Regions from separate parts of the Virgibacillus sp. M23 genome, predicted to be linked through region 2. Evidence: a T-box and tRNA genes for the amino acid it is inferred to sense, from the RefSeq annotation. Region 2 holds a T-box; the other holds one or more tRNA genes.
What was found. A T-box is a leader RNA that pairs with one kind of tRNA and senses whether it is charged. The one in region 2 lies ahead of RVS70_RS13970 (valine--tRNA ligase), so its partner is inferred to be a tRNA-Val.

Region 1 (8,297 bases), on a different contig from region 2:
GTCCAAACGGGCAAGTCGCTTTTTTAATATAAAAATAATGAAGGAGGAATTTTTTATGACAAAAATTTTTATTGATGCAGGACATGGTGGTAGTGATCCAGGAGCAACTGGAAATGGATTACAGGAGAAGGATGTTACGTTGGCCATTGCTTTAAAGCTACGTGATATTTTAAACAGTGATTATGAAGGACATTCGGTTATGCTTTCGCGGACAACGGATCAAACATTATCCTTATCACAACGTACGAATATGGCTAATAGCTGGGGGGCAGATTATCTCGTTTCTGTTCATATTAATGCAGGTGGAGGTACTGGATTCGAATCCTACACTTACAATGGTAGCTATTCAGGCAAGGCTGAAACGAATCGATTACGTGCTATTGTGCATAATGCCATTGTGAATGAAACAGAGTTTAGGGATCGTGGAAAGAAGGAAGCAAACTTCCACATGGTAAGAGAATCTGCTATGCCAGCTGTGCTTACGGAGAATGGTTTTATTGACAATGCTGCAGATGCAGCAGCATTGAAGTCGGATGCTTTCCTAAATAAAATTGCTCGTGGTCATGCAGAAGGTTTAGCAAGTGCATTAGGTCTTACCCTTAAAGATGTAAATGATGGGCAAGGATATATTGAAGTAGTTGTTGATTCATTATGGACTTATAATACGGCAAATTGGAATGATAAGGCAGTTATAGTAAATCAAGGGGAAGTCTTTACTGTCATTAGGGACAAGTTCCCAGTAGATGGAGGTTATATGTATCAAATTAAGAGCGGATTGTATATTACTGCAAATCCAACCTATGTAAGGTATTATACGAAATAAAAAATCCGCTAAGGGTGTTGAATCCCCAAAGGTTACTAGATAAAAAAGATTAACCTTTGGGGTTCACCTCACTGTGAGGGAGGATCTTTAACTTTTGCTTATTCAAAATAAAGATCAAAACCTTCAAGTATTTCTCTAGCAGTTTTATTTTTTGCTTAATTGCTTTAAACCTCCACCATAGAAATTTTATCCCACATATAACTGACAGTAAAACCCTCACTGATTGAAGTTTCACTTTATATAGGGTTGGGCGCCTCTGTTAGTCTGTCAAGGTGCTTATGATCGAACCCAGTTTTCCTTTTATGCACATTACTAGCTACATATTTATGTTCAAAAAGTTAATATGGAAATTGGAAACCAATATGATGCTTATGAGCTCCCGATATCTAAGCCAAAATATACCAATTCACATAGTATAATTAAAATTACTATTAACTTAAAAACAATCCTCAGTTCGTACTAATTTTTCCATTAATACCTTTTTAAAATATTTATGTTTAAGAAAATCTACTATAATTAAATTAAGAGGAAGAAGAATTCATAGTACTTGTCTAATGGTAAGGCTTTCTTTGTTATTTTTTGAATAGAGTTGGAAGTTTCCTTAACAATTGTAGCCAGGATAATAGCCAGGGTGGGGATGGCTGTATACATATTGCATCGGGTTATAAGGGTGTGGTAGCGGCATGTTTGGATAATGAACTGAAGTATAACCTTGGTTGTTATTTTTTGATTTGCGACTACATTCATCCGTTGGTCCAATAATAATGGTTTCGTTTTTTATCGGTGCAACGGCCTCTTTCCATGCTTCTGGATCTAAGCAATACGTATGAGCTATAACGTCTACAGGAGTTTTTGTCAAGATATCTGACCCTAAGATATATTCAGGATATGGCGCGTCAAAAATGGCTAGTAAATGTGTGTTGTTCTCTGACGCTTCTTCCCAATGCCACCATCCCTGAGGTATATTTGCAACTTGGCCTGGTGTGATTGGTATATTTTTAACTTCGTTATTGAAAGGGTTCATAAAGGAAACGACAGCTGAACCACTAATACAATACACCAATTCTGCTGCGTTTTGATGATAATGTGGCTCAACAACATGACCCTTGCTTAAATAGATATCAAGTATCGATACATTACTTAATGTATTTAATACATCTCTTCCTAACCGGTTAATATAATTCTCGGAATTCCTTGTAAATAATCGATTCGTATTTAAATCCGAGAAATATTCCACGTCAGGCTTTGTGTAATCCATGTAAGAAGTTACCATAAGCTTTTCTCAACTCCATATATTTAAAGTTATTCACATCATATCTTATGAAAAGGTATGGAAAGTGTGACAAATGCCTATATTGCTTACAACTAAAATTATGAGAAGCTTGCGAGAAAGAATACAAATGACATAGCGTTATGATGAATTAACGAAAGTATGGAACGTGATAGGGTGGCTATAGAAGTAATTCAAGCTAACAGGTAGGAATAAGTTTGATATAGTAGCCTAGCCATCGGTGTTCGTTTAGAAGGTAAATGACCATGTCTATAGGGTGATTGTTAATAATTTTTCTTTTGACATAAACAAAGGACGTACACGAATGCACGTCCCACTACTAACCGCCAATAATATGGTATCCAGAATCAACATGAAGAACTTCTCCGGTAATACCTCGGGAAAGTTCACTCATAAAGAATAGTGTAGCATCTCCAACTTGATCCTGATCCACATTTTTTCGAAGAGGAGCTTTTTCTTCGATCATCCCTAATTTTTCGTTGAAACCAGACACTCCTTTGGCTGATAGTGTACGAATTGGTCCGGCAGATACTGCATTAACTCGAACACCATATTTACCCATATCTTCAGCTAAATATCGCACGCTTGCTTCTAGAGAGGCCTTGGCAACACCCATAACATTATAGTTTGGAATAACCCTTTCTGCACCAAGATAAGTTTGTGTAACAATACTTCCACCCTCTGTCATTAGGTCCTTTGCGGCTTTTGTTACAGCTACTAAGGAATAAGCACTAATTTCCTGAGCTAGTAAAAAGCCATCTCGTGATGTGTCTGCATACTCACCTTGTAATTCCTCTCTGTTAGCAAAGGCTACTGAATGAACGACTCCATGAATGGTTCCAATCTTTTCTTTTATGGTAGAAAAAGCTTCAGTAATGCTCTCGTCATTAGCTACATCACAGGATACAATCAACTTAGCTGTAATATCATGCTTATCAAGAAGCTTTGTCAATTTCTTGTAAGAACGATCTTGTCTATATGTAAATATTAGATTTGCTCCTGCTTTATGTAAGGATGATGTTATTCCCCATGCGATGCTTCGTTCACTTGCAACACCCATGATAACAATGTTTTTTCCCTCTAATAAATTCGTCATCAAAGTACCTCCATAATAATTCTTTTGTACATTATAACCTATCCCATAAATTGAAAGAAAGTCTTATCTATTGTATCATAGGACACTTCGTAATAAATTGCATCAAACCTTTGATCTTGTAGGGGTTGAAACGAAAAAATAAAAAAAATTAAATTCCCCCTTTACAAACCATTCATATCTGGGTATAATGAAATTCGTTGGTTTACGACAGAGTTTAACAAAATTCGTTGTAACATATGCCAAATAAATGTTTGGCCCGTTGGTCAAGTGGTTAAGACACCGCCCTTTCACGGCGGTAACACGGGTTCGAATCCCGTACGGGTCACCAATATTATTTTAATATACGAGTGGTTTTGGAGGATTAGCTCAGCTGGGAGAGCACTTGCCTTACAAGCAAGGGGTCGCAGGTTCGAGCCCTGCATCCTCCACCATAAAGCCGGCCTAGCTCAACTGGTAGAGCAACTGACTTGTAATCAGTAGGTTGGGGGTTCAAGTCCTCTGGCCGGCACCATTTTTTACAAACCATGAATAAATTATAATATATAGTTAACAATATGGAGGGGTAGCGAAGTGGCTAAACGCGGCGGACTGTAAATCCGCTCCCTCAGGGTTCGGCAGTTCGAATCTGCCCCCCTCCACCATTTTTATTGTTGGGCTATAGCCAAGCGGTAAGGCATCGGGTTTTGATCCCGTGTACCCCAGGTTCGAATCCTGGTAGCCCAGCCATTTTTTTATTTATGGGTCTTTTTTTAAGAAGAGCCCTATTTTTTTGATGAATGAATTTTTCAACACGAGCCATTAGCTGGCCGCAAGCATCAGCGAATTAACTACTAGATGCAGGCCTGCGAGGAGTGTGGCATCAGCGAGTTGTCATTCAACACGGCGAGCACCATTTTTTGTCAAGCTAAAGCTTAACGTATAAATTATTATTTTCAACACGAGCCATTAGCTCAGTCGGTAGAGCATCTGACTTTTAATCAGAGGGTCGGAGGTTCGAATCCTCCATGGCTCATTTATATTAATAGTATAGAAACGTCATATAAAAGGTGGGATAAACAAGGTCGTTATGGAATGTAGCAGCCTTGTTTATTTGCATTTTAGAGTGATTTTTTACATAATAGTAACAGTTATTTTTTTATACATAGCATGGTATTATGATATCATGTTTTCTTGAGTGAAAGTCCTTAAAGAGAGACAACATTTTCTAATGAAAAATGGTACAATCGTGATATAATTTTACTATAGATAATGCCTGATAATAATTTATTCCGTACGAATTTCTATATACAACAATTAAAAGGATGATAGGCAATGGAGACCTCCAGAATTCCTGGTTTTTATAAGAAGTCGGTGGAAGAACGCAGAGATTTGCTGAGAGACATGCATGGGTTGACAGATCAAGATATAAATACCTTAGCTGAGAAGGAAGCGTTATCCCCTGATACAGCTGATAAGATGATTGAAAACGTTATTGGTACTTTTCCCCTTCCGTTAGGATTAGGATTGAATTTCTTAATTAATGGGAAAGAATATGTAGTACCAATGGCGATTGAAGAACCTTCTGTTGTTGCTTCTGCTAGCCATATTGGGAAAGTAGTGAGAGAAGCAGGAGGTTTTACAACTGAAGCAACAGAGAGAGTCATGATCGGACAAATTCAGGTTGTTGGATGCCCAGATTTGCAACAAGCTAAAGATAAATTGGTAGCAAAGAAAGATGTACTAATTGAAAATGCTAATGCTGCTTACCCAAGTATTGTGGCAAGAGGCGGTGGTGCAGAAGACCTTGAAGTACGCATACTAAATGAAGAATCCAACTCAGCTTATCAGCAAATGCTTATATTGCATTTATATATTAATACATGTGATGCAATGGGAGCGAATATTATAAATACCATGGTTGAATCGTTAGCTCCGATGGTTGAAGAATTAACACAGGGCAAAGTTTATTTGCGTATTTTGTCTAATTTTGCGGATAAATGCTTAGCACGCGCAAAGTGTGTTATTCCTCCTGAGCTTTTAAGAACTGGTGATTTTTCTGGTGAGGTAGTAAGAGATGGTATAGTAAGCGCCTATGAGTTTGCTGCTTCTGATCCCTACCGAGCAGTAACGCATAATAAAGGAATTATGAACGGTATCGATCCAATTGTAATTGCAACCGGAAATGATTGGCGGGCTGTCGAAGCTGGCGCTCATGCTTATGCGTCTCGAAATGGCCAATATGGTTCAATGACAACGTGGTCGGTTGATAAGTCTGGAAACCTTGTCGGTGACTTAGAATTGCCAATGTCAGTAGGAACGGTAGGAGGATCTATTCGTGTTCATCCTATTGCAAAAATTGCCCATAATATCTTAAATGTTGAATCTGCCCAAGAACTAGCACAGGTAATAGTAGCCGTTGGTTTGGCACAGAATCTAGGTGCGCTAAAAGCATTAGTTACAGATGGTATACAAAAAGGCCATATGGCTTTACATTCTCGTTCTGTTGCTATTGCAGCAGGAGCTACTGGGGAGTTGATCGATATCGTATCTGAGAAATTAGTAGAAATGAAGGAAATCCGTGTCGGAAAAGCTAAAGAATTGGTGGAAGAATATACAAAATGAGTGCAGAAAAGGCAACAACAACAGAAAAAACAGCTATTGGAATAGCTCATAGTAAACTAATTTTAATCGGAGAGCATGCAGTTGTACACGGACAACCTGCTATTGCTATTCCGTTTCCATTAGTAGGTGTAGAGTCCGTTGTGGAACAAGTACCAGGTACAGTGAAAATTGATACTACTTTCTACCATGGTCCACTTACGTTGGCACCAGAATCATTACATGGTATTGTGCAATGTATTCAAGGAACCTTAGAGTATTTAAATATGCCTTGTCAGGACTTGTTAATTCGCATTAAATCCTCTATTCCACCTGGAAAAGGACTTGGGTCAAGTGCTTCAGTGGCTATTTCGGTAGTCCGTTCATTATTTGCTTATTTTAATGAGGACTATACGGATGAGGATTTATTACGATTGGCTAATATAGCAGAAACCTTTGCACACGGTGCTCCAAGTGGTATTGACACGTTGACAATTACATCCCAATCCCCTGTTTGGTATGAAAAAGAGCATCCTATTGACTTTATAGAACTAAGTGATGATTTTCATTTTGTAGTCGCGGATTCCGGACGGATCGGCGATACTCGTTTGGCTGTTGAATCCGTTGCTCATCTAGTAAAGATGGCTCCAAAGAAAATTCATCGTAAATTGGAGCGCATTGGTAAATTAACACATCATGCAAAGCAAGCGTTGGAAAAAAAGGGTAAACATATTTTGGGACATATGTTAAATGAAGCCCAAAAAGAACTAGAGGCGTTAGGAGTAAGTGATGCTGGCTTAAATCGCTTAATTAATTTTGCCCGAAAAGAAGGAGCATTAGGTGCGAAACTAACAGGTGGCGGTAATGGAGGTTGCATTATTGCTCTTGCCCAAAATGAGGTACACTCCAGACAGCTCGCTGATAAATTAAGAAAATTTGGCGCTCATGCTGTTTGGCCATTTGTTCTAAAAGGAAATAAGGACAAATAATAGCATAGAAGGAGACTCATGCATGAAAGCAACTGCTAAGGCACATACAAATATTGCCTTAATTAAATACTGGGGAAAGCGAAATGAATCCATTATACTACCAACAAATAATAGCCTATCACTTACCTTAGACGGCTTTTATACAACAACAACCGTAGCGTTTGATGATTCTCTTTCTGAAGATCGATTTAAATTAGATAACCAACTGATAGCAGGTGATCAGTATAATCGTGTTACAGCATTTCTTGAACTGATAAGAAAAATGGCAGGGAAGCACATTTATGCAGATGTTGAATCGGTAAACGATGTTCCGACTGCGGCAGGCTTTGCTTCATCAGCATCTGGTTTTGCTGCATTGGCTGCTGCTGGTACGAAAGCAATTGGATTGAATTTAACCAATCAAGAGCTTTCTCAATTAACACGTCAGGGCTCTGGATCTGCTTGTCGTTCTATATATGGAGGCTTTGCGGAATGGGAAATGGGAACGAAAGAAGACGGTTCAGATTCATATGCTGTACCGATCGCACCAGCTGACCATTGGGATATCCGAGTCGCCGCGGTAGTGTTATCATCTACCAAGAAAAAGGTGTCAAGTCGTACAGGTATGAAGCGGACGGTAGAGACGTCGCCATTTTTCCAAGGGTGGATTGATAGTATCCCAAATGATTTAACACAGATTAAACATGGCATTCAAGATCGTGATTTTCAAAAAGTCGGGGAAATTGCTGAAGCGAATTGCTTGAAAATGCATGCAACAACTTTAGGTGCTAATCCGCCATTTACTTACTGGCATGATACTACACTAGCCGTCATGCAAACAATTCAAGAAATGCGTGCTCAAGGTATTCCAGCTTATTTTACAATTGATGCAGGACCAAATGTTAAAGTTCTCTATTTACCTGAGCATGAAAAAAATGTCGAACAGACACTTATAAATTTACCTGGTGTATCAGATATACGATTAAGTAAACCGGGTCAAGGAGTAACCTATTTGTAGGGGTTGAACGATTTGTCACAAACATCAATGACTATAAAAGTACCAGGAAAATTAATGATGGCTGGAGAGTTTGCCGTATTACAACCAAATAACCATTTGGTTGTAATGGCTGTTGATCGTTATGTATTTACGACAATCCAGCTAAAGGATACTAACAAGATTAGTTTAATGGATTTTCAATTAACGAATCTATCATGGAAATATAGCGATGGGAAAGCTGTCATTGCCTCTGATGATCCGCGAACCCGTTTTGTAGAAGAAGCTATGACAATTGCCATCACTTATTTGAATGAAAAACAAATTTCACCAGCACCTTTTCAACTAACTATCAATAGTGAGCTAGATGATGAATCTGGTGTAAAATATGGGCTAGGCTCTAGTGCTGCTGTAGTAACCTCAGTTATTGCTGCTATTTTAAAACAATTCCTCCCATTTGACCCTACTGCTCAACTAATATTCAAACTTGCATCGATCTCACATGTTATTACACAAGGAAATGGATCGGGTGCTGATGTAGCGGCATC
Region 2 (13,455 bases):
CCTTAAGGACTTTTCCGATCATACCTTCAGGAGTTCTTACTGCCATATTTGCTTCTACACCATCATTGGATCCTTTATTAATTGTTACTTGTTCAATCCATCTTTCCGGTGACCTTGACATAACCGTAGCTTGGATTGGGGTATAATCTCGAATGTTGTCATCATCCTTCAGATCCAGCGTATTTCTTAAATCCTCGTTCTCTTCTTTTAATTCTTGAACTTCATAAATAAGTCCTTTGTATTCCGCTAACTTCTCTTTGAGTATGCGATTTTCATTGTACGTATCTTTGAAGTCATCAATATTTCCAATGATATCTGTTATAAAATTTATTGGAGCATGAATAATACCTTGTGCCCACCCAACGGTATCATTTACAAACTCTTCAACATTCGTCAGATTTTCTCTATCACGTAGAGAAAATCCAATTAATGCTACGAAAAAAATAAACCCGATTAATAAAATAAATAAACGTTTTTTACGTAAAAAAGACATATAAACACCAACTTATTCTACACTAGGACGAGATGATACATTCGGATGGGAACGGAAATGCTGAATGTATTCTAATGATTTACCTGTACCAATCGCTACACTTTCTAAAGGGTCTTCTGTAATGAATACAGGCATCTTTGTCTCATCACTAATGACTTTATCTATGTTTTTCAGTAGTGAACCTCCACCTGATAGGACGATTCCACGGTCCATGATATCCGCCGCAAGCTCTGGAGGTGTTTTCTCTAACGTACTCTTTACTGCTTCAACGATAGCATCTACTGTATCCTTTAACGAATCAGCAATTTCTTCCGCAGTAATCGTGATCGTTTTTGGTAATCCCGTTAAAAGATCTCTCCCGCGAATATCCATTTCACCTTTAGGAGAATCACTTCCCGCAGATGCTATTTCAAACTTTATCGATTCCGCTGATCTTTCCCCAATCATCAAGCTGTATTGCTTTCGAATATAGCTAGTGATTGCTTCATCCATATCATCTCCAGCAGTGCGAATGGACTGACTGGTAACGACTCCCCCTAAAGAAATAACTGCTACTTCGGTAGTCCCACCTCCGATGTCAACAATCATACTGCCTGTTGGTTCCCATACTGGTAGCCCTGCACCGATCGCTGCTGCAAAAGGTTCGGAAATCGGATAGGCTTCTTTTGCACCAGCTTGCTTTGTTGCATCGATTACAGCACGTTCTTCTACCATTGTAATACCTGAAGGTACACATACCATTACGTTTGGCTTTTTAGCAAAATAAGAGCGATTTTTCATCGCCTTTTTAATATAATATTTCATCATTGTCGCTGTTGTATCATAGTCAGCAATTACGCCATCTTTCATTGGACGGATGACAGAAATATTCCCAGGCGTTCTCCCAATCATATTTCTAGCAGATCCTCCAACCGCTTCAATATCGCCTGTTGCCGTATTTTTTGCTACAACAGAAGGCTCACTTACGACAACACCTTTTCCTTTCACAAAAACTAATGTATTAGCTGTACCCAAGTCTATCCCTAAGTCCTGAGAAAAATTAAATAATCCCAATAAGATCTTCCTTTCCAAATCACAATCATGTGGTTATATGTAACGAATTACAACAATTCATTATTCGCAAAATAAAATTTATCGATTCCAATTATCTCTTTTCACTATGAAAAAGTAAAATATTTTCATCGAAAAGATCAGCGATACATATCACAACACCATTATTTATAGATTATGTACCAGTTTAAACACAAGGTTGCTTGTACCATGTTTTTCCTACTCATGCTAAGCTCAACAAGCGCCACTTTCCATATCTAAATTGAAAAATGGCGCTGAACAATCATTCGTCTATATAATTATACGAAAAAAATTATAAAATAGATAGTGTTATAAATATCATATGTGAGCTTTTTTTGATTTCATGCATCTTCCCTTCAGAAATAGGCAAACAATAAGTGAACTACTCCCATCACTTACCAACCTTATGGGTTGCTTGAAGTGGGGGCTTCTTGGATAATCGCCACTTTTGGTAGCTGACAAAATGGACCAAGCTAACCCTCTTGTTCCAAGAGTTTATATTTTCATTAGGCACTTGATGAATTTCGATCATTCACTGTTGGGTTGTGCTTTGAACAAAAAAGGAAAAAAAGCCTTTGGGCTGTCGCCCAACCGAAATTCATCTCCCCCCCTTACCGTTGGGCTACGCTCTTCACACGCTTGAAGATGGAGACTTCTTTCGGAAGTACGTTAAATTATTAATTTTGAAATACTCTTTTTAATTGTTCCTATTTATACAAGCTCATTCGTATACATTTTAAGCTTTAACTGCTTTACCAATAATTCAAAGAAGCGCTGTGAATGATAAACGAGAGCTTGTAGTAAAACGTCCTCGCTGACAATTAATGAATTATTATCTATCGTTAATCTTGTTTTACTGCCTCATATTTTTCTAGTTTTACACCAATTGGTTGACTAGGATAATAAAAAGCAGCAATTCCTTCTTCCAAGTATTCTTCCATCGCATTTAAGTAATAACCATATAAAGAAGGGAGATCATCAAAAATGGGTAACTGGCCAATTTCCTTGTAACTTGAAGTAAATGCGATTCCCCCTTCTATCAATAAAATTCCGCTTTCTATATATTTTTTTCTGTTGGCTTTCATGAGTGTTACGAGAGATTCGGTATTAAATCCGCCAATATAAGCATTAGGATTTTTAATCAGATCGTCTAAATCATATACTTGCTCTTTAAGATAAAAATCTTTTATGTCCACGATCACTCCACCTCTTTTTGCTTCACATCACATTTTGTTTTGTACACGTTACTAATTCCTAATATCGCTATCCATCTATATTTTGTTTAGCCTAAGCTAGGGCGACTATTCTTACGTTGAAAAAATCCAATGAACATACCCATGCAAAAGAAAAAACTTCAAAAAAGTATAATCATATGGAAACATCAGTAGTCTTATTTAATTTTTGTGTATTTATGGGAAATGGTGAATTCGCATATAACGATTTTTTAACTTTACAATAAGGATACTCATCGTGTAGACATACAATTATATATACCCTTTTTCTTTTAAAGAGACATATTTTCGATCACCAATCACTAAATGATCGATTAATTCAATCCCTATCATTTTACCACATTCAACCAATCTTCTCGTTACATGGATATCTTCTTGGGAAGGAGTGGGGTCCCCTGAAGGGTGGTTATGAATAACAATGATGGAGGCTGCAGAGCGTTTGACAGCTTCACGAAATACTTCCCTAGGATGGACGATAGAGGCATTGAGGCTACCTATAAAAATAGTTTGTTTGTGAATAATTTGATTTTTCGTATTCAAAAATAATGTTACAAAATGTTCTTGATTTAACCCTCTCATTTCTTCCATTACATATTCTGCTCCATCCTCAGGAGAGCGAATAACATGCCTTTCATCAGATCTATATATATGCATTCGCTTGCCTAGCTCTACAGCAGCTAAAATCAACACCGCTTTTGCCGTACCAATTCCTCTAATAGCAATAAGTTCTTCAATAGTAGCATCACTTAATAACTTTAATCCTTCAAAATGCATCAATAATCGATTCGATAAAGCCAATACGGATTCTTGTCTAGTACCGCTTCCTAAAATAATAGCTAGTATTTCCGCATTAGATAAATGACTGGAGCCTGATTTTATAAGTCGTTCTCTTGGTCGATCATCCTTTGGCACATTTTTTATCATAATAGGCGAAATAGTTGTCAATATAGATCATCCTCTTCTCTAAGATAACTCTATCTTACAAAAGAGATGTATCGACGTACAAATCAGCATTATTCCAATTTTGCTATACGATGAACTCCTATAATGGGATTTTCCATTAGAGTAAATTCTGTTTCTATTATTAACCAAATTGATAATTAATTAAATCAATTATTAAATGTAGTTCCAAATGTCTTCCATAGCTCCATCAGTAACGCCTTCTTTTGCAGTGCTTCAGCTTGTCCTGCTTTTTCTAATACTTGTTGAGTGGACTGATACAATTCTTTTAGCTGCTCACTATCCTTTGGATAAGCTTTCAGAAGTGAATCCCATGTGTTCTTTTCAAATTCACCAGATTCTAGTGTATCCTTCCATGTCTTAATAAATGATTGTGCCCAACTGTTTTCATCCCTTGTTAAGTCTGTAGTAATATTTCCTGTAGACCACTCTTTAACATAAATATCGTCCATGTCTGTATCAACTAATCCCTGTTGTAATTGTTCTGCCTGCGTTTCAGTGGTAGCAGCTGCTATAAACAGGAAATACTGATCCCCTCTCTCCCATATAGTGACAGGAACCCCTCTGTCTCGGTATGAACCAGCACGCGCATCAGCATTTGCCTTTTCTGAAAAAACACCACCTTGAAGTACATATGCCCTTATTTCATCTAGACGAACAGAAGATGCAGAACGATCAGCTTGTTTATCATTATCTTGATCGTCGTCGTTAGTTACAGCTGCTGAAGAATTCTGATTACCGCTCATATGATTATCATCCTCAATCATGATAAACATATTTAGCATCATTATTCCTAAGAAGGATCCAATGACTAATGCTGACAATACAGAAAGTATAGCAGGCTTAAACTCCTTCCACTTTCTTTTATGCATCGCAAATTTAGAAGGTTTTGTATCTGATACCCTTGTATAAGGCGGAATTTTTTCATCTTCTGAATCGGATAATGCAGCAGCCTGTTCATTCCTTCCTGAAGGAATTTCTCTATTCTTATTGACATAAAGCTTAACTTGTTTACCATTTTCCCATACTGTGATCTTTCTTTTATTTTCGTCCATTGTCTTTACCTCCCTGCTGCTAGATTTACCTTCAACTCTAGCATATAGACCGTAAAAAGTAAGACGAATTCTGTCACCTTATTAAAGAATCGTTCAACATAAATTTTATAAGAACAGCATATGAATGTTATTGTTTTTTAAGAAAAGACCGAACTAATGAAATGAAATACAAGGAGCCAGATATAAAATATACAGTATGTGATTGTTCCATTTGGCGTATTGCCTCTTGCCAATTTAGCTCGATATGAAAGTCACTCTCATAGTTTCTTAATTCAGATACCTGCATTGCACGTGGATGATCAAACGTCGTTAAGCTAATTGTTGTAAAATGATTTTCTATTTGTTTTAGCATTTTATCAATTTCTTTATCTTTAAACGCAGAAAATAATAGATGTCGTTTGCAGTTACTAAAATTTTCTTCTACTGTGTTTATAAATGCTTCCATTCCCGCCGAGTTATGGGCGCCATCCACAATAGTTAAGGGCTGTTTTCTAACTATCTCAAATCTTCCCATTACCATGACATGAGTAAACGCCTCTTCTACTTTATTCATATCTATATTAAAGCCAGCTTCCATTCTATTTAACAGTTGAAGAGCCATTGCAGCTATTGATGCATTCGCTTTTTGGTGTTCCCCCATCATGTTAATCCAAAATTGGAATGTATCTCCCCCCTTTTCCCACCAATTTATGCGATGGTTATATGCAGTAGATTCTGAACGATAGAAAAAATGATGACCTAGTCGATATATAGGAGCTTGCTTCAACATAGCTTCTTTATTGACAACTTTTGTCGCATCTTCTATTAGTTCACCTGTAATGACTGGTATTGTTGATTTTATTATACCTGCTTTATGATAAGCAATTTCACGTATTGTGTCCCCTAGAAATGCAGTATGATCTTTCGCTATATTTGTTATAATGGACATCAGAGGCTGTACACAATTTGTGGTATCTTCTCTACCACCCATCCCAGTTTCTATTAAAGCAAGGTCCGTATGCTGTTCAAAATAAACAAAAGCAATAGCTGTCAGAATTTCAAATTCTGTCGGATGCATGTTCATATTATCTAATTTTACTACTGCTGGATATACCTTTTGCCATATAGTGAGAAAATCATGTTCTGAGATTGTTCTATCTCCCAATAAGATATATCCTCGTAGGCCAGTTAAACTAGGAGATGTAAAGATTCCCACTTGATAATTGTTAGCTTGTAAACCTTGTTTTATAAATTCTAATGTCGAACCTTTTCCGTTCGTACCAGCAATATGAATCGCATTAAAATTATGCTGAGGTTGATTCAGTAATATAAGTAGTTTTTCCATTCGTTCGAGTCCGGGCTTTATCCCTAAATTAATTCTATTTGCTAAAAAGTCTTCAACTTGTTGAATTTCTTGAAACATAAGCACACCACTCTCATGAAATAAATTTACCTATAACAGTATAGCAGAAAGGACAAATAAACATGCAGTTACACGGCTGGATAATTTACAATGGAAGTTTACCTGGAAAGAAGTTTCTTGACTTTGCCGAATGGATTCAACGAGCAGCCATTCGAAAAGGTGGTACAGCAACTATATATAAGAATAGCGAATTATTGTCATATCTTAATACAGAGAATCTTAGTTTATTAAAAGACGAGCGTGTACCATTACCGAATTATGTTTTATTTGCGGATAAAGATGTTTATTTAGCAAGGCAGCTCGAATTACTCGGCTTACGAGTCTTTAATCGAGCAGAAGCAATAGCTGTGAGTGATGATAAAATTGCAACATATCAACAGTTAGCAATAAAGAAGCTACCTATTCCTAGAACCATTATTGCACCAAAGACATTTTTTTCTGAGGAACCAACTGAGTCGGTGATGCAGACAGCAGTTGATACATTTGGTTTTCCTATGATTGTGAAGGAAGCCTTCGGGTCATTCGGTCAACAAGTGTATCTGATCGAAACCAAAGAGCAATTATTACATAGACTTCAGCAAATAGATGGAAAGCCATATATGTTTCAAGAATTTATCTCTACAAGTTACGGAAAGGATTTGCGACTACACGTAGTAGGTAATCACGTGGTGGCGGCGATGAGAAGGCAGGCAGTAAATGATTTTCGTGCTAATGTATCAGCAGGAGGATCAATGGAAGCCTATAAGCCGTCTGAATATGAAACGAAGATAGCAGTTGCTGCCACAAAAGCGATTGGAGCAGATTTTGCTGGTGTCGATTTGTTATTTGGCCCTGATCAATCTCCCATTATTTGTGAGATTAATTCAAATGCACATATCCGTAATATATATGATTGTACGAACATTAATGTAGCAGATTATATTATCGATTATATTTACAAGTCATGTGGTGACAATGGAGGCAAGTAAATGAGTAAAGGTTGGTTAATCTACAGTAAAAAGGACATTGACGTAAACCAATCCTATATAAATTGGTTTATCAAAGAAGCATCGTATCAATCTATTCAATTAGAACTCATAATAAGAGAAGATATAACAGCAGGAATTATTAATAATGCACGCACCGTGCGAGTAAATGGATTTCCCATTACAAAGCCTGAATTTGCTATTGTTCGAACTATTGACCCATTGCTTAGCCTTCATTTAGAGGCATGTGATATTACTGTTTTTAATTCATCTTCTATTTCAAGAATTTGTAATGATAAGGCGTTAACGCATCATCATATGCACAATTTACGTATCCCAATGGTAGATACCCTTTACTCGAAGAAGCAGTATTTAACAGATACCCCTCCATTAGCCTATCCTTTTATCATCAAGGAAACAGCAGGAAGAGGCGGAAAACAAGTTTTTTTAATTGAAAACGATCAACAATATACCTCCATTAGCCAAGTATTAGCTAATACGGAGCTTATTGTTCAACCTAGTACGGTAGAGCATGGAAAAGACATTCGTGTCTTTATAGTAGGAAAGGAAATTATTGCAGCTGTAAAACGGGAAAACGACAAAGACTTTCGTGCCAATTTTAAACTCGGAGGCTCTGCTAGCTTATATGACTTGAGTGATAAGGAACGTTCTATGATTCAATCAATTGTTAATCACTTTGATTTTGGTATGGTAGGTATTGATTTTTTGATCAGTTATAATGGAGAACTCCTATTTAATGAAATTGAGGATATCGTCGGCTCACGGACATTAAGTAAAGTTAGTGATATCAATATTTTGCGAACGTATATGACTTATATTAGACGAAAGATATCGAATAATATAGATTAGATCTAATCTACATACTTAGAACGAAAGCGCAATCGTCTGATTAGAAACGTAGCGAATGTAGGGATTTAACGGTGATAAAGGAATCAAGGTGAGCTTGTGAGCCGATGATAATCTATCATAGGTTAATTCGTGAAGTCGCCTAGTTTCTGGGCGCTGGAGCTTGACGAGGCTCAACACGCCCATGTTTATCCACATGGGTTTCCTAGACAAAAAGAAAACTAGCCTGCTTTGTTAAACCTAAGCAAAGCCGAACTATGATTCGAAATGTTTTTTGGTTAGCATTCGAATTAGTTCGGCTTTAGCTGATTCTAAACTGCGGATATTAACTGTGACTGAAACTGTCTATATATTTTTCATTCGCTGTATGAAGCTTCTCTCCAACATTTGCTATAAAGCCAGTCTTTTATAGCTTTATTCCTGCTATTTCTTCGGATTTGAAAATGGTATTTAAGTTACATTTTATCCACAAAGAAATAGTTTAACCTTTTAGTTCTTCGAGCCTTGCTCTAACTTTTGCTTGTTTATCAAGATAATCCTTCTCTTTTTGTCTCTCTTCTTCTACAACGGCCTGTGGTGCTTTATTTACAAATCCTTGATTACCAAGCTTTTTCTGCACACGTTCAACTTCTTTTGTCCACTTCGTTAATTCTTTTTCTAAGCGATCAATCTCTTTATTAAAATCAATTAATCCCTCAAGTGGGAAATAAAGTTCTGCACCAGTAACTACAGCAGACATTGCTTTTTCAGGAACTGAAATATTTGTTGCAATAATAAGCTTATTTGGATTACAGAAGCGTTCCAAATAATCACGATGTTTCTCTAATTCATCAACGATCTTCTGATTCTCTGCTTGAATCAATATGTTAATTTGTTTTGACATCGGTGTATCTACTTCCGCTCGAATGTTACGAACTGATTTAATAATTGATACAAGTCGTTTCATTTCTTGAGATGCTTTTTCGTCATGAAATGCTTGGTTTACTTCTGGCCATGTAGCAATGGTAATAGAGTCTCCTTGATGAGGAAGCTGTTGCCAAATTTCCTCTGTGATGAATGGCATATATGGATGCAACATTCGCATGGTTTGATCTAATACATGAGCAAGTACTGACTGCGTCATCTTCTTCTTCACATCATCTTCGCCATACAATGGTAGCTTAGCCATCTCGATATACCAGTCACACAATTCATCCCAAATAAAGTTATAGAGATGACGTCCAGCTTCTCCAAACTCGTATTTATCGGTATTCTTGGTAACCTGCTCAATCGTTTCATTTAACCGTGTAAGAATCCACTTATCGGCAAGGGATTTCTCACCAGATAAATCTATATCTTCATAGGTGAATCCATCTAAGTTCATTAAAGAGAATCGCGAAGCATTCCAAACCTTATTTGCGAAATTCCAAGTAGCTTCTACCTTTTCCCAATGGAAGCGTAAATCCTGCCCTGGGGTTGAACCAGTAAGTAAGAAGTAACGTAACGAATCAGCGCCATATTTCTCAATTACATCCATCGGATCAACACCATTACCTAGTGACTTACTCATCTTTCTCCCTTCAGCATCCCGAATTAAACCATGAATTAACACATCTTCAAATGGTTTTTGATTTGTGAATTGCTTTGATTGAAAAATCATCCTTGCTACCCAGAAGAATATAATATCATACCCAGTAACAAGAACTCCTGTAGGGAAATAACGTTTAAAGTCCTCTGCATTCGTATCCGGCCATCCCATTGTCGAAAAAGGCCATAAGGCAGATGAAAACCAAGTATCTAAAACGTCCTCATCCTGCTCCCAATTTTCTAAGTCCTCAGGTGCTTCCTTCCCAACATAGATTTCATTTGTTTCCTTATGATACCAAGCAGGAATCCGATGCCCCCACCAAAGCTGGCGAGAAATACACCAATCACGTATATTTTCCATCCAATTAAGATACGTCCGTTCAAATCGCTTTGGAACGAAATTCACTTTATCCTCTTGTTGCTGTAAATCAATAGCAGCATCTGCTAATGGCTGCATATTAACAAACCATTGAGTGGATAAATACGGCTCTACCACTGCACCGCTTCGTTCAGAATGCCCAACTTGATGCGTATGATCTTCAATTTCAAAAAGAATACCCTGGTCTTGAAGGTCTTTAACAATCTGCCTTCTGCACTCAAATCGATCTAAACCTTCATAACTTCCCGCATTTTCATTCATAGTGCCATCTTCATTCATAACTAATACACGCTCTAGGTTATGTCGATTACCAATTTCAAAATCGTTTGGATCATGTGCAGGAGTTATTTTGACGGCACCGGAACCAAACTCCATATCTACATATTCATCTGCAACAATCTCTATTTCCCTGCCAACAATTGGTAGGATCACTTTTTTTCCAATTAAATGAACGTAGCGCTCATCGTTTGGATGAACAGCAACAGCCGTGTCTCCTAACATCGTCTCCGGACGTGTAGTGGCAATCTCAATGGTTTCTTCACTGTCTTTTATTGGATAACGCATATGGTAAAACTTACCATTAATTTCTTCATAAATAACTTCAATATCGGAAAGAGCAGTTTTGGTTTGTGGATCCCAATTAATAATATACTCTCCACGGTAAATAAGTCCTTTTTCGTATAGCTTTACAAATACCTCTTTTACAGCATCAGATAATCCATCATCAAGCGTAAACCGCTCGCGCGAATAGTCTAAGCCCAGTCCTAATTTCTCCCATTGGGAACGAATGAAATCGGCATATTCTCCTTTCCATTCCCAAGCTTTTGCTAAAAATTTTTCTCTACCTAGTTCATAGCGATTTGTTCCTTGTTCTTTCAATTTGGCTTCTACTTTAGCCTGTGTTGCAATACCTGCATGATCCATACCGGGTAGCCACAGGACATCATACCCTTGCATTCGTTTCATACGTGAAATCGTATCCTGCATAGTTGTATCCCATGCATGGCCTAGATGCAATCTTCCGGTTACATTTGGTGGTGGAATAACAATTGAATATGGCTCTTTTTCCGGATCATTGGTTGCTTCAAAATACTTTCCTTCCAACCAAAATTGATACCTACCCTGTTCTACTTCCTTGGGATTATATTTTGCCGAGAGGGAAGTTTTTGTTTCCTTTTCACTCATCATAACGCCTCCTATAACTGTTTGCTACGACAAAAAGCCCTTTTCATCCTACTTAAAGGACGAAAAGGGCATACTTTCCGTGGTACCACCTTTGTTTACACGCTCCATTGGAGCTGTGCACACTTCATTCATTGATAACGGTAACTAAACGGTTACCGGCTTCTTCTACTTATGCTTTTTAGCATGTGTTCAAAGAAGCTGCATCACGGGCGACCTTCCAACATAATCTTACCAAGGAAATTTTCAGCCACTGATTTCCCTCTCTTCTTTGGCAATTATCTTGTACTCTTCCCATTCAGCGCATTTTCAAGATCATTTTCAAGTAATAGCTTTATTTTATATAGTATAAGTCATTTCGTCAACTATTTTTACCAGTTTTGCACAAATACATGATATCTATACATAGTATATAGAACAATCACAAAAAAACTTAGCGTTTCGAAAGCGAGGTGAAAACGGTGGCACGATATTACCGTTATCGACTCCCTCCATGGGCTAGAACCTGTATTATTGTTATCGAAAGAGTTACCTTGCCAATATTAATTTTCCAATTAATACGTACATTGTTCTTCCCTACAACCTTTGATGTATTTTTATTAGGCTTAATCGTAGGTATATTTATCGCCTTTTATTTGGAATGGATTTAGCTTTCTAAATCGTCCAAATCAAGGGTATCGTATTCTTTTTCCACATATGCTGACAAGCGTAGACCAAATAGTATTCTTCTAAATATGTGTTGTAATGGTATAATTTGATCAATCATTGTTTTTGATGATTGATCATGCTCTTCTACTAACTGTATATATGGAGCAGGGTCGAGAACCTGTATAATTAACATATATAGTTCTTTATTCGTTAGTTTATTTTCATTCATATAGCTATCAAATTCATCTAAGAAAAGGTCAACAGGAGCATCATAATGCACCGTTTCAGATTTATAGAATTGGGATAAATCGAATGGGGCATATTCGTATCGCGCCTTATCCCAATTTATAAGATACATCTGCTCCGGTGATACGATAACATGTGAGGAATTCAAATTACCATGACACAAGCTATAATTCCACTGTTCTTGCTGCTCCTGCTCATTTATCAACTGGTCAATTCTTCGATTGGATTCTTGTAAACTAAAATCGATGTCACGAAAATGTGTACAAACGAGAAGTTCAAAGGGAGACATATAGTGTTTAGCTTCAAATTGTTCCACAAAAAACAACAATTTCTTTTGAAGTGCTTCACATTGCTTCTGATACCCCCGAAAGTTCTGTACGAATGAATCTGTGTCTACAGTTCGAGTTCTCTTTGTCTTCACATGTATATGACCAAGATGACGATAAAAGTTTCCTATCGTATATTTATCAAAAGATGAAAGGGCATTCCCTCTCCAAGGAGATAAATAATAAACCGTTCCTTCATAGATTTCATAAATATTCCCTTCTCTTGTTAAAAAAACAGGAAGAATCGTATGAAGGTTTTGCGTATATGCCTCCTGATATACGTTCTCCCACATAGCCATATCATCAGGTGAAAGCTGACTTTGCTTTAACGCAAACTGTTGCTGGCCATCTTGTACCTTATATAATTTTTCAGTTTCATTTTCTATGTAAAAAGGTTGCACCGAATAGGCATGTAGCACAGCCTTTAAGTCATCCACTTTTTCGTTCACCACCTAATACTGGAAAACCCCTTGACTTAATCGCAAGGGGCAGCATTTATTTTTTCTTATATGGAATATATAATAACTGACCTTCTGTCACATCATAGTCATCATCTAACTGGTTTTGTTTTATTAATTGTAACGCCGAAATTTGATAACGTTCTGCAATAGAATCTATCGTATCCTTCTCTTGAACAATACAGAGTCTCATACGAGCAAATTGATCCACATCAGATTCCCTAAACATATCAGATAAGTAGCCAACATCTTGTACTTGATCTGTTGTATCACGATTATCAGAGCTTTCATGAATTTCGGGAGTGTGCGATGATTCCAGCCAATCATCTGATGTATCATCCACTTCCACCTCTTCATCATGGGAGGAGGATTCTTCAGGTGAGTCAGTTCCAAAGAATTCTGCTAATGATTTTGATTCTTTATATTTCCACCTGTCATCCTCTTCCTGCCCTGCTTTTTCCGTATCATTTGTCTTCTGTTCTATCGAAGCTTCTATTTCTACTTCTTGTGACTCTTCTTCTCTATCTTCTACTACCTGTTTTGACTCTTCTTCTCTATCTTCCACCACTTGTTCTGATTCCTCTCGTTCAGCAGAAAGTATCGGT

Region 1: it has a tRNA-Val gene. The T-box ahead of RVS70_RS13970 (valine--tRNA ligase) is inferred to sense a tRNA for this amino acid. The anticodon was not compared.

The regions. Positions count from the first base shown of each region.
Region 1 is NZ_JAWDHA010000066.1:14,370-22,666, forward strand. It holds gene RVS70_RS18530 (N-acetylmuramoyl-L-alanine amidase) at 56-823, shown strand; gene RVS70_RS18535 (cupin domain-containing protein) at 1,425-2,096, opposite strand; gene fabI (enoyl-ACP reductase FabI) at 2,434-3,210, opposite strand; tRNA gene RVS70_RS18545 (tRNA-Glu) at 3,464-3,538, shown strand; tRNA gene RVS70_RS18550 (tRNA-Val) at 3,566-3,641, shown strand; tRNA gene RVS70_RS18555 (tRNA-Thr) at 3,646-3,721, shown strand; tRNA gene RVS70_RS18560 (tRNA-Tyr) at 3,767-3,851, shown strand; tRNA gene RVS70_RS18565 (tRNA-Gln) at 3,862-3,936, shown strand; tRNA gene RVS70_RS18570 (tRNA-Lys) at 4,150-4,222, shown strand; gene RVS70_RS18575 (hydroxymethylglutaryl-CoA reductase, degradative) at 4,522-5,811, shown strand; gene mvk (mevalonate kinase) at 5,808-6,776, shown strand; gene mvaD (diphosphomevalonate decarboxylase) at 6,799-7,773, shown strand; gene RVS70_RS18590 (phosphomevalonate kinase) at 7,786-8,297, shown strand, end outside.
Region 2 is NZ_JAWDHA010000036.1:24,828-38,282, forward strand. It holds gene mreC (rod shape-determining protein MreC) at 1-493, opposite strand, end outside; gene RVS70_RS13935 (rod shape-determining protein) at 506-1,546, opposite strand; gene RVS70_RS13940 (hypothetical protein) at 2,407-2,760, opposite strand; gene radC (RadC family protein) at 3,049-3,720, opposite strand; gene RVS70_RS13950 (SPOR domain-containing protein) at 3,906-4,811, opposite strand; gene RVS70_RS13955 (bifunctional folylpolyglutamate synthase/dihydrofolate synthase) at 4,939-6,213, opposite strand; gene RVS70_RS13960 (RimK family alpha-L-glutamate ligase) at 6,276-7,181, shown strand; gene RVS70_RS13965 (ATP-grasp domain-containing protein) at 7,182-8,048, shown strand; gene RVS70_RS13970 (valine--tRNA ligase) at 8,527-11,175, opposite strand; T-box leader at 11,228-11,483, opposite strand; gene RVS70_RS13975 (hypothetical protein) at 11,634-11,822, shown strand; gene RVS70_RS13980 (phosphotransferase) at 11,819-12,829, opposite strand; gene spoVID (stage VI sporulation protein D) at 12,888-13,455, opposite strand, start outside.